One region of the Bradyrhizobium sp. CCBAU 25338 genome, then DNA from elsewhere that is predicted to be linked to it. Evidence: riboswitches for the same ligand, from Rfam matches in the RefSeq annotation. Region 1 holds a riboswitch; the other holds the start of a gene.
The links. A riboswitch is a leader RNA that binds a small molecule or an ion and turns the genes downstream of it on or off. The one in region 1 is predicted to bind glycine.

Region 1 (7,120 bases):
ATGTAGGCGCTGGTGTAGATCGGATCGAGGACGCGCAGATCCGAGTGCATCACGGCGGTAATGGTCTTGCCCGCGGCAAGAACTGGCGAGGCCAGCGCTGTCGAAAGCGACACGACCGACAGCGCAAGTTTGGAGGCGAACGCGTAACGCCCCCTCGTGAGTTGGAACATCGAGGCTCTCCTGGAATCTTTCCTGGCGGGCGGCGCCGCTGACATCAGCGGCGCCGCGTGGCGATCCGGACGAAGGTTGCGTCGAGAACGCCTCGCCTACTCCGACTTGCTGACGTTCCAGAACAGCGGCGTCGCCGGACCGTCGAGCAGGCCGGTCAGCGATTTGCGCCAGCCGCTCGGCAGCAGATACTGCCCCAGCGGGATGTAAATCACCTGATCGTACGCCTCCTTCTGGATCTCGGCGGCGATCTTCTTCTGCTCGTCGAGCGAGGATGCGCGGACGAACGCGTCCTTGAGCTGCTCGATCTTGGCGTCTTCCGCCCAGCCGAACCAGCCCTTCTTGCCCAGGCCGCTGATCGAGAGATTGGCGATCGGGTTCGCAACGTCGGCCGCGACCCAGTTGGTGAAGAACATGTTCCAGCCGCCCTCCTTCGGCGGCTTCTGGCTGGCGCGGCGGCTCACCACCGTCTGCCAGTCAGTCGCTTGCAGGTCGACCTTGAAGCCGGCTTCGCGCAGCAGCTGGGCCGCAACGATCGGCTGCGCCTTCAATGTCGTGACGTCCCCGGGCGCCATGATCACGATCGGCGTGCCGTCATAGCCGGACTCGGCGAGCGCCTTCTTGGCTTCCGCCATGCCATTGCCCTTGATCAAGGTTTCGGCGCCGACGTCAGTCTCGAGCGGCGTACCGCACACGAAGAACGCGCCGCAGATCTTCTGATATTTCGGGTTGCCGACGAGTGCATCGAGAACGTCCTTCTGGTTCATCGCCAGAAGGGCGGCTCGCCGCACCTTCACGTTGTCGAACGGCGGATGCAGGAAGTTCATCCGGCCGAGCGTCTGGAAGCCGAACTTGTTGGAGACCTCGAGCGTGAGCTCCTTGTTCGCTTCGAGCACCGGCAGCATGTCGTAGGGCAGGTTCTCCATGAAGTCGATGTCGCCCGACTGCAGCGCATTCACCGCGGTCTGCGAGTCCGGCATGGTGATCCACTCGACGCGGTCCACCTTCACCACCTTGCCGCCGGAGGTCCAGCTCGCCGGCTCCTTGCGCGGCACGTAGTCGGTGTTCTTGACGTAGACCGCCTTCACGCCGGGCTGGAATTCCGAGGCCACGAACTTGAAGGGACCCGAGCCGATCTGCTCGGGGATCTGCTTGTCCGGCGGCGTCTCGGCGAGGCGCTTCGGCATCATGAAGGCAACGCGCGAGGACGGCTTGCCGATGGAATCGAGCACCAGGCCGTAGGGCTCCTTCAGCTTCAGCGTGATGGTCTTGGCGTCGGTCGCCTCGATGCTCGCCGTGAAGTCCATGAGCTTCTGGCCCATGCCGTCGACCGCGGCCCAGCGCTTCAGCGAAGCGACGCAGTCCTCCGCCGTCACCGGCGCACCGTCATGCCACTTCAGGCCGTCGCGCAGCGTGAAGGTATAGGTGAGCTTGTCGTCGGAGATCTTCCAGTCCGCCATCTGCGGCTGGATCTTGAAGCTCGAATCCGGGGCCACCAGCGTGTCGTAAACCATGTAGCCATGGTCACGCGTGATGTAGGCCGTGGTGAAGATCGGGTCGATGATGCGCAAATCCGAATGCATCACCGCCGTGATGGTCTTGCCGGCCGCAAGCACTGGCGAGGCCAGCGCGGTTGAAAGCGCGACGACCGACAGCGCAAGTTTGGAGGCGAACGCGCGACGCCCCCGGCGCATGAAGTGGAACATAGAAAGTTCTCCTGACGTGAAACTGTTCAAAGGCAGGTCATTGGTTGAGCATGCGGTTCATTCGTTGGGCGAACTAACCTCATGCAATGCCTTTATCTTTTTGAGACTTGCAGACAGTGCCGAGCGCGTCAATCCGGTTTCGTCGCAGGCCCTCACGGCGCGCGCACGGGCTCCACAAAGATCGGTTTGGCTCTACAACACCTTCCGCTTGTCCTGCCCCGCGCCGATGCAATGCGCGTTCCATCTTTCGAAGCTTGAGAGACATTAAGATGAATCCTGCCAATCTTCCCTTTGATTCCGAGGCGATGCTCGAGGGCCTGCGCGGCTGGGTCGAATGCGAGAGTCCGACTTGGGATGCAGCCGCCGTGGACCGCATGCTCGATATCGCGGCGCGGGATATGGCGATCATGGGTGCGACGATCGAGCGCATCGCCGGCCGCCAGGGCTTTGGTGGCGTCATCCGCGCGCGCTTTCCTCATCCCAAGCAGGGCGAGCCGGGCATCCTGATCGCCGGACACATGGATACCGTTCATCCGGTCGGCACCATCGAGAAGCTGAAATGGCGGCGCGAGGGCAACAAGTGCTACGGCCCCGGCATCTACGATATGAAGGGCGGCAATTACCTCTCGCTGGAAGCGATCCGGCAACTGGCGCGCGCGTCGTTCACCACACCGCTGCCGATCACCGTGCTGTTCACGCCGGATGAGGAAGTCGGCACGCCTTCGACGCGGGACATCATCGAGGCGGAAGCTGCGCGCAATAAATACGTGCTGGTGCCGGAGCCCGGCCGCGCCGACAACGGCGTCACGACCGGACGCTACGCCATCGCGCGCTTCAATCTCGAAGCGACGGGACGGCCGAGCCACGCCGGCGCCACGTTGTCGGCCGGACGCTCGGCGATCCGCGAGATGGCGCGGCAGATCCTCGCGATCGACGCGATGACGACGGAGGACTGCACCTTCTCGGTCGGCGTCGTCCACGGCGGACAATGGGTCAATTGCGTTGCGACGACCGCAACGGGTGAAGCGCTCTCCATGGCCAAGCGTCAGGCCGATCTCGACCGCGGTGTCGAGCGGATGCTGGCGCTGTCGGGCACCAGCAACGACGTCACGTTCAAGGTCACGCGCGGCGTGACGCGTCCGGTTTGGGAGCCGGATGCCGGTACCATGGCGCTCTATGAGAAGGCGCACGGCATCGCCAAATCGCTCGGCGCGGAATTACCGCACGCTAGCTCCGGCGGCGGCTCCGACGGCAACTTCACCGGCGCGATGGGAATCCCCACGCTCGATGGCCTCGGTGTGCGCGGCGGCAATGGCCACACGCTGGAGGAGTTCATCGAAGTGGATAGCCTGGTCGAGCGCGGCCGGCTGATGGCGGGATTGCTGGCGACGTTGGAATAGTGAATTCGTCATTCCGGGGCGATGCGACAGCATCGAACCCGGAATCTCGAGGTCCCGGGTTCGATGCTTCGCATCGCCCCGGGACGACGAGGCGGGCTTTGCACTGCACAATACGTCGGCAGTCGCGGTCGAAATTTAGCCTTGTCTAAAAATGAGGCGTATCGTACTGCTCGGCCGTCCACGCGATGATGCGGGAGAGATCGCGGCGAAGGCTTTCAGCTTTCGTTGCGGCGCCGACGGAGCAACCGCCCCGGAAACTCTCAGGCAAAAGGACCGTTTCGTCAGGACGATCTGGAGAGAGGCGACGCGATTTCAGGCAGTCGTGACGTCCACCGAAGGGGATAGTCCGTCGCAAGACCTCGATAGAGGTGGCGCGCCGGATCAAGCTCTCAGGTAACCGTGACAGATGGGGCGCCGCCAACGGCCTTTCGGCCGGCGGTCAGCCGACTCTAACTCACGGGAGCCCCGAACCTAGCCATGACCCATATTGCCATCATCGGCGCCGGCATCACCGGCGTCACGACCGCCTATGCCCTGCTCGAACGCGGCTACAAGGTGACCGTGCTCGACAAGCACCGCTACGCCGCGATGGAGACGTCCTTCGCCAACGGCGGGCAGCTCTCCGCATCGAACGCCGAAGTGTGGAACAGCACCGCGACGATCCTGAAGGGCTTGCGCTGGATGTTCCGGCGCGACGCGCCGCTGCTGATGAACCCGCGGCCGAACTGGCACAAATATTCGTGGATGAGCGAGTTCGTCGCCAACATCGGCAACTACCGCGCCAACACCATCGAGACCACGCGGCTCGCGATCGAAGCGCGCAGGTATCTGTTCGACATCGCGGCACGCGAAGGGATCAACTTCGATCTCGAACGCCGCGGCATCCTCCACATCTATCGTGACAAGGCCGGATTCGAATCCGGTCTGCGCGTCAACACGCTGCTGCAGGAAGGCGGCCTCGACCGCCGCCCGGTGACGTCGGAGGAAATCCGCGCGATCGAGCCGACACTGCGCAAGGACTATTATGGCGGCTTCTACACGCCGTCGGATGCGACCGGCGATATCCACAAGTTCACCCGCGGGCTGGCGGAAGCCTGCAAGCGGCGTGGCGCGACCTTCATCCACGAGGCCAATATCGATTCGATCGCACGTGCCGGCAGCGGCTTCGTCATCGGCTGGGCCGATCTGGCCGCGAGCGATGCCGTCGCGGCCGCGCGCGGCGCACTGAACGCGGACGGCGTCGTGGTCTGCGCGGGCGTTGCCAGCCGTCACTTCGCCGCCCTGCTCGAGGACCGCGTCAACGTCTATCCGGTCAAGGGATACTCGATCACCGTGCAGCTCGACAGCGCCGAAAGCCGCAACGCCACCCCGACGGTGAGCCTGCTCGACGAGGCCGCCAAGATCGTCACCAGCCGGCTCGGCGCCGATCGTTTTCGCGTCGCCGGCACCGCCGAATTCAACGACTTCAACCGCGACATCCGCGCCGACCGCGTGCAACCGCTGATCGAATGGGTACGCAACAACTTCCCCGCCGTCGAAACGTCGCGCGTCGTGCCGTGGGCCGGGCTGCGCCCGATGATGCCGAACATGATGCCGGTCGTGCGCGCAGGGCGGATACCAGGCGTGTTCTTCAACACCGGCCACGGCCATCTCGGCTGGACTCTGTCGGCGGCGACGGCGCAGATGATCGCCCAGACCATCGACGGCTGGCGCGGCCTCAACGCTCCACCGACGACACCTTCACTTGGGGTTGAGCATGAACTGCGACATGCATCCTGAGTGGTCGATATTGGGGACATGCCGGCCTCTTGCTACGGCGCAGCCCTTGGCACACAATTTGCCCTAAGAGGACGGCGTCTCCGGGCGGCCTTTCCAGCCCAAGTGTTAGGCATGATAGACACGACAGAGTTCACGGGAGCCTTGATGTTCCACACGTTCCGTAGCCGGAGATAAGTGCATGCTGGGTTATCTTATTCGACGCGTTCTGGCCGCGGTGCCCGTGATGGGCGTCGTCGCGCTGTTCGTGTTCCTGCTTCTGCGGCTGACGCCGGGCGATCCCGCCGCGATTCTCGCCGGCGACAACGCGACGCCGGAACGGCTCGAGCGCATCCGCACCTCGCTCGGCCTGAACGAGCCCCTGATCGTGCAGTTCATCACCTGGGTGAACAAGCTGCTGCACGGCGACCTCGGAACCTCGCTGATCTCCAACCTGCCGGTGATGAAGATGATCGGCCAGCGCGTCGAGCCGTCGATCTCGATCGCGCTGTCGACCATCATCCTCGCAGTCATCGTCGCGGTTCCCTTGGGGGTGGTCGCGGCCTGGAAGCACGGCACCTGGATCGACCGCTTCGTGATGGGCCTGTCCGTGCTCGGCTTCTCGGTGCCGGTGTTCGTGGTCGGCTATCTCCTGATCCAGATCTTCGCCATCGACCTGCGCTGGGTGCCGGTGCAGGGCTTCCGCAGCATCTCGAACGGCTTCGGGCCGTTCTTCGAGCGTATCATCCTGCCGACCTGCGCACTCTCCTTCATCTACATCGCCCTGATCGCGCGCATGACGCGCGCGGCGATGCTCGACGTGCTCGGCGAGGACTATGTCCGTACCGCGCGCGCCAAAGGCATCAACGAGGTCGCGGTGATGATGCGCCATGCACTGCGCAACGCCGCGGTCCCCGTGATCACCGTGATCGGCACCGGCTTCGCGCTCTTGATCTCCGGCGTCGTCGTCACCGAGAGCGTGTTCAACATCCCCGGCATCGGCCGCCTCACCGTTGATGCGGTGCTGGCGCGCGACTATCCGGTGATCCAGGCGATGATCCTGCTGACGTCGCTGATCTATGTCGTCGTCAATCTTCTCATCGACGTCGCCTACACCCTGCTCGATCCCCGGATCCGGTACTGAGGCAAGGATAAGGATACAAATGTCGGTCGATACCCTTCCCCAGTCGTCCATTCCGATCACGTCGCCGCTGCGGCCGCGATTCGGATTCCTCACCTCGACGCCCATCATTGCGACTGCGACGGTCCTGCTCACGCTGGTCGTGGTGGTCTCGATCCTCGCGCCGCTGATCGCGCCGCATGATCCGATCCAGCTCGCGCCGTCGCAGCGGCTCAAGCCCTCCTCCACACAATTCCTGCTTGGCACCGACGCCTACGGCCGCGACCTGTTGTCGCGCGTGATCTATGGCGGCCGCATCTCGCTTCTGATCGGCATCGGCTCGGCGATCCTGTCGATCGCCATCGGACTCGCGATCGGCCTCGTCTCCGGCTTCTTCAAGCTGGTCGATTCCGTCCTGATGCGCGTCATGGACGGCCTGATGGCGATGCCGAGCATCCTGCTCGCGATCGCCGTGGTGTCGCTGTCCGGCGCCAGCCTCTGGACCGTGCTGATCGCGATCACGATTCCGGAGATCCCGCGCGTGGCGCGACTGGTTCGCTCGGTCGTGTTGTCGGCGCGCGAGGAACCCTACGTCGAGGCCGCGATCTCGGTTGGCTCCAGCCTGCCGAAGATCATGTGGCGCCACCTGATGCCGAACACGATCGCGCCGCTGATCGTCCAGGGCACCTATGTCTGCGCGAGCGCCATTCTGACCGAGGCCATCCTCTCCTTCCTCGGCGCCGGCATCTCGCCGGAGACGCCGACCTGGGGCAACATCATGGCCGAGGGCCGCCAGTATTTCCAGATCAAGCCGTCGCTGATCTTCTGGCCGGGCCTCTTGCTCTCGATCGCCATCCTCAGCATCAACCTGATCGGCGACGCCGCCCGCGACGCACTCGATCCGCGCATGAAGCAGCGGGAGGGGAAGTGAAATCCTTTACTCCGTCGTTCCGGGGCGGTGCGAAGCACCG
Region 2 (7,120 bases), 140 kb from region 1:
GAACTGCGCATCGAGCTCCGGCAGCGAGGCGAGGATCATCGCGGCCACATTGAGCACGATGACCCCGATGATCAGCTGGATGAAGCGCGACCCGACCGAATAGGCCAGCGGATCGTGCTCCAGCAAATCGTAGAGGCGATCCCGAAATTCGGGATCGCGAAGCCCACGTCCTCGCGGAACGGGGGCCATTGCGACTTAAGCGCCCGCCATCGCTTTTTCGATCGCGGTGAGCGCGGCCGCCGCCTTGGCGCCATCGGGACCGCCGGCCTGGGCCATGTCGGGCCGGCCGCCGCCGCCCTTGCCGCCGAGCGTTTCGGAGGCGATGCGCACGAGGTTCACGGCGTTGAAGCGCGCGGTGAGGTCCTGCGTGACGCCGACCACCACACCGGCCTTGCCGTCCTCGGTGACGCCGACGATGGCGACGACGCCCGAGCCGATCTGCTTCTTGCCGTCGTCGGCGAGGCTCTTGAGATCCTTCATCTCGATGCCCTCCACGGCACGTGCCATCAGCTTGACGTCACCGACCTCGCGCACGCCGGCCGCGGCGCCGTTGCTGGCTGCGGCGCCGCCGCCCATCGCGAGCTTCTTGCGGGCGTCGGACAGCTCGCGCTCGAGCTTCTTGCGCTCCTCCATCAGCGCGGCGATGCGGGCCGGCACTTCGTCGATCGAGGTACGCAGCTCGTTCGCCGCGGTCTTCGCCAGCGCCATAGTGTCGTTGGCGTGCCTGCGCGCGTAATTGCCGGTCAGCGCCTCGATGCGGCGCACGCCCGAGGCGACCGCGCTCTCGCCCGTCAGCGTGATCAGGCCGATATCGCCGGTGCGCTTGACGTGGGTGCCGCCGCAGAGCTCGACCGACCAGCCGAGCGCGTTGGCGCCGCGCTCGCGCGCGGTCCTGCCCATCGAGACGACGCGGACCTCGTCGCCGTATTTCTCGCCGAACAGCGCGCGTGCACCGGCCTCGCGGGCCTCGTCCACGCCCATGATCCGCGTGGTGACCTCGTCGTTCTCCAGCACAACGTCGTTGGCGATGTCCTCGATGCGGGACAGCTCCTCCGCCGTGATCGGCTTCGGATGCACGAAGTCGAAGCGCAGGCGGTCGGGCGCGACCATCGAGCCGCGCTGGGCGATGTGGTCGCCGAGCACCTGGCGCAGCGCCTCGTGGATGAGATGCGTCGCCGAGTGATGGGCGCGGATCGAGGAGCGCCGCGAATGATCCACCTCGAGCTGCAGCGCGGTGCCGAGCCTGATTTCGCCGCTCTCCACCGTGCCGACATGGACGAAGAGATCGCCGAGCTTCTTCTGCGTGTCGGTGACGCGGAACTTGACGCCGCCCTCACCCGAGAGCACGCCGGTGTCGCCGACCTGGCCGCCAGACTCCGCATAGAACGGCGTCTGGTTGAGCACGATCGCGCCCGTCTCGCCGGCCTTGAGGCTGGCGACTTCATGGCCGTCCTTCACCAGCGCGGACACCACGCCTTCGGCGCTCTCGGTCTCGTAGCCCAGGAATTCGGTCGCACCCAGCTTCTCGCGCAGCGGGAACCAGATCGCCTCGGAAGCCGCCTCGCCCGAGCCCTTCCAGGACTCGCGCGCCTTCACTTTCTGCCGCTCCATCGCATCCGTGAACGCCGCCTGGTCGACGCCGATGCCGCGCGACTTCAGCGCGTCCTGCGTCAGGTCCAGCGGGAAGCCGTAGGTGTCGTAGAGCGTGAAGGCGACGTCGCCGTCGAACATGTCGCCCTTCTTCAGGCCCGCGCTCTTCTCGTCGAGAATGGCGAGGCCGCGCGACAGCGTCTTGCGGAAGCGGGTCTCTTCCAGCCGCAGCGTTTCCTCGATCAGCTTTTCGGCGCGCATCAGCTCGGGGTAGGCCTGGCCCATCTCGCGGACCAGCGCCCAGACCAGCCGATGCATCAGCGGCTCCTTGGCGCCCAGCAGCTGCGCATGGCGCATGGCGCGGCGCATGATCCGGCGCAGCACGTAGCCGCGGCCCTCGTTCGAGGGCAGCACGCCGTCGGAGACGAGGAAGGCCGAGGAGCGCAGATGGTCGGCGATGACGCGGAACGAGGCCACGGTCTGCTCGTTCGGCCCGGTGCCGAGCGCGGACGCCGTCGCATCGATCAGGTTGCGGAACAGGTCAGTCTCGAACACGCTCTCGACGCCCTGGAGGATGCAGGCCATGCGCTCCAGGCCCATGCCGGTGTCGATCGAGGGACGCGGCAGCGGCTGGCGCTCCTCCTTCGTCACCTGCTCGAACTGCATGAACACGAGATTCCAGAATTCGAGGAAGCGGTCGCCGTCCTCCTCCGGCGAGCCCGGAGGCCCGCCCCAGATGTGCTCGCCGCGGTCGATGAAGATCTCCGAGCACGGGCCGCACGGGCCGGTGTCGCCCATCGCCCAGAAATTGTCCGAGGTCGGGATGCGGATGATGCGGTCGTCGGAGAAGCCGGCGATCTTCTTCCACAGGCCCGCCGCCTCGTCGTCGGTGTGATAGACCGTGACCAGCAGCTTGTCCTTCTTCAGCCCGAACTCGGCGGTGATCAGCTTCCAGGCGAGCTCGATCGCGCGTTCCTTGAAATAGTCGCCGAACGAGAAGTTGCCGAGCATCTCGAAGAAGGTGAGATGGCGCGCGGTGTAGCCGACATTGTCGAGGTCGTTGTGCTTGCCGCCGGCGCGTACGCATTTCTGCGAGGTGGTGGCGCGCTGATAGGGCCGCTTCTCCACGCCGGTGAAGACGTTCTTGAACTGCACCATGCCGGCATTGGTGAACATCAACGTGGGGTCGTTGCGCGGCACCAATGGCGAGGACGGCACGATCTCGTGGCCGTTCTCGGCAAAGAAGTTCAGAAAGGTCGACCTGATCTCGTTGACGCCGCTCATGTTCATCCAATCGGGTGTGCTTGGACCCGCTTCCTGCCATCCAAACCGGAGGTTAGGGCTGATATCTGCGGGCCAAAGCGCTTTTAGACAAGGCCTGCTTCAGTGTCCAGAAACTGTGCAAGGAGATCAGAGGGTTGCCGCAGGCGCGCAATCCCGGTTGAAAAGGCGAAACCGCCGCGTTGACAGGCTTGGCCGCCCTGTGGTCTGTAACCATCTATATCGTACGGCCACGTCGGGAGAGACCGGCTTTACTGCCGGCGCCGAAGGAGCAACCGCCCCGGAAACTCTCAGGCAAAAGGACCGCGTGGCTTTGACAGCATCTGGAAAGAGGCGCCGACGGGCCTAAGAACCCGGGTGGCACCCGCCGACGGGATAATACTCTCAGGCACAGCGACAGATGGGGCTTCGACTGGTTGGCCCGGGGAATCGTCCCCGGGGAACCGCCGAGGACCCCTGTGATGCCAGTACCCGCCGACCAGAAATCTCTCCGACATACGCCCCTCCACGCCCTGCATGTGTCCCTCGGCGGCAAGATGGTGCCGTTCGCTGGCTATGATATGCCCGTGCAGTACCCCGCGGGGGTGCTGAAGGAGCACCTCCATACGCGAGCCGCGGCCGGCCTGTTCGACGTCTCCCATATGGGGCAGCTCGCGCTGCGGCCGAAGTCGGGCAAGGTCGAGGACGCCGCCCGCGCGCTGGAACGGCTGGTGCCGCAGGACATCGTGGCGATTGCACCGGGCCGGCAGCGCTACGCCCAGTTCACCAATGCGGAAGGCGGGATTCTCGACGATCTCATGGTCGCCAATTTCGGCGACCACCTGTTCCTGGTCGTCAACGCCGCCTGCAAGGAAGCGGACGAGGCGCATCTGCGCGCGCACCTCGCGGACGATTGCGTCATCGATTCTCTGGCCGACCGCGCGCTGATCGCGCTGCAGGGCCCGAAGGCGGAAGCGGCGCTGGCGAAATTGTGTGCAGGGGCGCCGTCCATGACATTCATGGATTCCGGCCCGCAAGAGGTGGCCGGCCTCAAGTGCTTCGTCTCGCGCTCCGGCTATACCGGCGAGGACGGGTTCGAGATCTCGGTCCCCGCGGCCGATGCGGAGCGTCTGGCAAAAACGCTGCTCGAAAACCCGGACGTGCTGCCGATCGGCCTGGGCGCCCGCGACAGCCTGCGGCTCGAAGCCGGGCTCTGCCTCTACGGCCACGACATCGACACCGCGACCACGCCGGTCGAGGCCGCGCTGGAATGGTCGGTGCAGAAGAGCCGTCGCAGCGGCGGGATGCGCGCCGGCGGCTTTCCCGGCGCCGGGAAGATCCTCGCGCATTTCGATAACGGCGCGTCCCGCCGCCGCGTCGGCCTGCTCGCCCTGGGCCGCGCGCCGGTGCGCGAGGGCGCGCTGCTGTTTGCGGATCAGGCCGGCGGCGAGCCGATCGGAAAGGTCACATCGGGCGGTTTCGGCCCGAGCCTGAATGCGCCGGTCGCGATGGGCTACGTGCCCACGAATTTGAGCGCGCTCGGCACCAAACTCTTCGCCGAGGTGCGCGGCCAGCGCCTGCCGCTCGCTGTCGCCGCCATGCCCTTCGTGAAAAACACCTACAAACGCTGAGGACAAGACAATGACCACGACGCTGTACACCTCCGACCACGAATGGCTCGCGATCGACGGCGATACCGCCACGGTCGGCATCACCGACTACGCCCAGCAGCAGCTCGGCGACGTCGTGTTCGTCGAATTGCCCAAGGTCGGCCGGAGCTTGAAGAAGGCCGAAGCCGCCGCCGTCGTGGAATCGGTGAAGGCCGCCTCCGACGTCTACGCGCCTGTTACAGGCGAAGTGCTCGAGGCGAACGAGGCGCTTGCCGCCGAGCCGGCGCTGGTGAACTCGGATGCGCAAGGCAAAGCCTGGTTCTTCAAGATCAAGATTGCCGACAAGAGCGAACTCGGCGGCCTCATGGATGAAGCCGCCTACAAGGCCCATACGGCGTGAGATGAAGCGCGATCTTTCCACATCGCCATGGCCCGCGAAGGCGCAGGAGTATCGCAGATGAGGGCGTACGCGCGATGTCTCCACATCGTCATGGCCGGGCTTGTCCCGGCCATCCACGGCCTCCTCGCGGCACGAAGAACGTGGATGCCCGGGACAAGCCCGGGCATGACGAGTTTGTGGCACGGTGGTGCCGAAGGAACGTGATCCGCTTATGCGACTGCCCCTGAACTGAGGGGCGTGACGACGACAGATGACCTGAAGCGAGGACCCATGATGACCGCGCACCGCAAATCCAACGGCGATACCGCCGCCTCTTTCGTCCGCCGCCACATCGGCCCCTCGGCGCGCGACGTCACCGCAATGTTGGAGACCGTCGGCGCGAAAAGCGTGGACGCGCTGATGGCGGAGACGCTGCCGGCTTCAATCCGGCAGACCGCCCCGCTCGACCTCGGCAAGCCGCTCAGCGAAACCGAGGCGATCGCGCATATGGGCGAGCTCGCGCGTCAGAACCAGGTCTTCACCTCGCTGATCGGCCAAGGCTATTCCGGCACGATCCTGCCCGCGGTGATCCAGCGCAACATTCTGGAGAATCCGGCCTGGTACACGGCCTATACGCCCTACCAGCCCGAGATCAGCCAGGGCCGGCTGGAGGCGCTGTTCAACTTCCAGACCATGATCTGCGACCTCACCGGGCTCGACGTCGCCAACGCCTCGCTGCTCGACGAAGCCACCGCGGCGGCCGAAGCGATGGCGCTCGCGGAGCGGCACTCGCAGGTGAAGGCGAAGGCTTTCTTCGTCGACAAGGACGTCCATCCGCAGACGCTGGCCGTGATGCGGACCCGCGCCGAGCCGCTGGGCTGGACCCTGATCGTCGGCGATCCCCTCACCGATCTCGCTGAGACTGACGTGCTTGGTGCGCTGCTGCAATATCCGGGAACGTCGGGCGCATTGCGCGACCTCAGGCCTGCGATTGCGGCGCTGAAGGCCAAGGGCGCGCTTGCGATCGTTGCCGCTGACCTGCTGGCGCTGACGCTGCTGGCCTCACCCGGCGAGCTCGGAGCCGACATCGCGATCGGCTCGGCGCAGCGCTTCGGCGTGCCGATGGGCTATGGCGGACCGCACGCGGCCTATATGGCGGTGCGCGATGCGCTGAAGCGCTCGCTGCCCGGCCGCATCGTCGGCCTTTCCGTCGATTCCCGCGGCATGCCTGCCTACCGCCTCGCGCTGCAGACCCGCGAGCAGCACATCCGCCGCGAGAAGGCAACCTCCAACATCTGCACCGCGCAGGTGCTGCTCGCCGTGATCGCCTCGATGTATGCGGTCTATCACGGCCCCGAGGGGCTCTCGCAGATCGCGCGCAACGTCCACCGCCGCACCGCCGTGCTCGCGAGCGGCCTGCGCAAGCTCGGCTTTGCGCCGCAGTCCGAAAACTTCTTCGACACGCTCAGCATCGATGCCGGCGGCAGGCGCGCCGAGATCGTTGCGCGCGCCGCGGCCGAAAGGATCAATCTCGGCATCGGTGATGCGGCTCTGCGCATCGCGCTCGACGAGACCACGACGCCTGCGACGGTCGAAGCGGTCTGGCGCGCCTTCGGCGGCACATTCGCCTATGCCGAGATCGACGCCGGGACGCGCGAGGCGCTGCCGGAGACGTTGAAGCGCACCACCCCGTTCCTCACCCATCCGGTCTTCCACGCGCACCGCTCGGAGACCGAGATGCTGCGCTACATGCGCAAGCTCAGCGATCGCGACCTCGCGCTCGACCGCGCCATGATCCCGCTCGGCTCCTGCACCATGAAGCTGAACGCGACCACGGAGATGATGCCGCTGACCTGGCCGGAGTTCGCGACGCTGCACCCGTTCGTGCCGCGCGAGCAGGCCGCCGGCTATCACGCGCTGTTCGCGCGGCTGGAGAAGTGGCTGTGTGACATCACCGGCTATGACGCGATCTCGCTGCAGCCGAATTCGGGCGCGCAGGGCGAATATGCCGGGCTGCTGGCGATCCGCGGCTATCATGTCGCGCGCGGGCAGAGCCACCGCAAGATCTGCCTGATCCCCTCCTCCGCCCACGGCACCAACCCGGCCTCGGCCGCGATGGCCGGCATGGAGGTGGTGGTGGTCGCCTGCGAGAAGAACGGCGACGTCGACGTCAACGATCTCCGCGCCAAGGCCGAGAAGCATTCGAGCGACCTAGCCGCGGTCATGATCACCTATCCCTCGACCCACGGCGTGTTCGAGGAGCATATCCGCGAGATCTGCG

Region 2: it holds a riboswitch for glycine, as region 1 does, so the genes downstream of both, gcvT (glycine cleavage system aminomethyltransferase GcvT) here and ACM42_RS34890 (D-amino acid dehydrogenase) in region 1, are expected to answer to the same signal.

What each region holds. Positions count from the first base shown of each region.
Region 1 covers NZ_LFKY01000043.1:267,331-274,450, forward strand. Annotated here, with positions in the region: gene ACM42_RS34875 (ABC transporter substrate-binding protein) at 1-170, opposite strand, end outside; gene ACM42_RS34880 (ABC transporter substrate-binding protein) at 267-1,874, opposite strand; gene ACM42_RS34885 (M20/M25/M40 family metallo-hydrolase) at 2,144-3,274, shown strand; glycine riboswitch at 3,456-3,560, shown strand; glycine riboswitch at 3,564-3,682, shown strand; gene ACM42_RS34890 (D-amino acid dehydrogenase) at 3,752-5,053, shown strand; gene ACM42_RS34895 (ABC transporter permease) at 5,232-6,173, shown strand; gene ACM42_RS34900 (ABC transporter permease) at 6,193-7,080, shown strand.
Region 2 covers NZ_LFKY01000043.1:409,231-416,350, forward strand. Annotated here, with positions in the region: gene ACM42_RS35615 (cyclic nucleotide-gated ion channel) at 1-189, opposite strand, end outside; gene alaS (alanine--tRNA ligase) at 196-2,874, opposite strand; glycine riboswitch at 3,098-3,186, shown strand; gene gcvT (glycine cleavage system aminomethyltransferase GcvT) at 3,333-4,481, shown strand; gene gcvH (glycine cleavage system protein GcvH) at 4,492-4,860, shown strand; gene gcvP (aminomethyl-transferring glycine dehydrogenase) at 5,134-7,120, shown strand, end outside.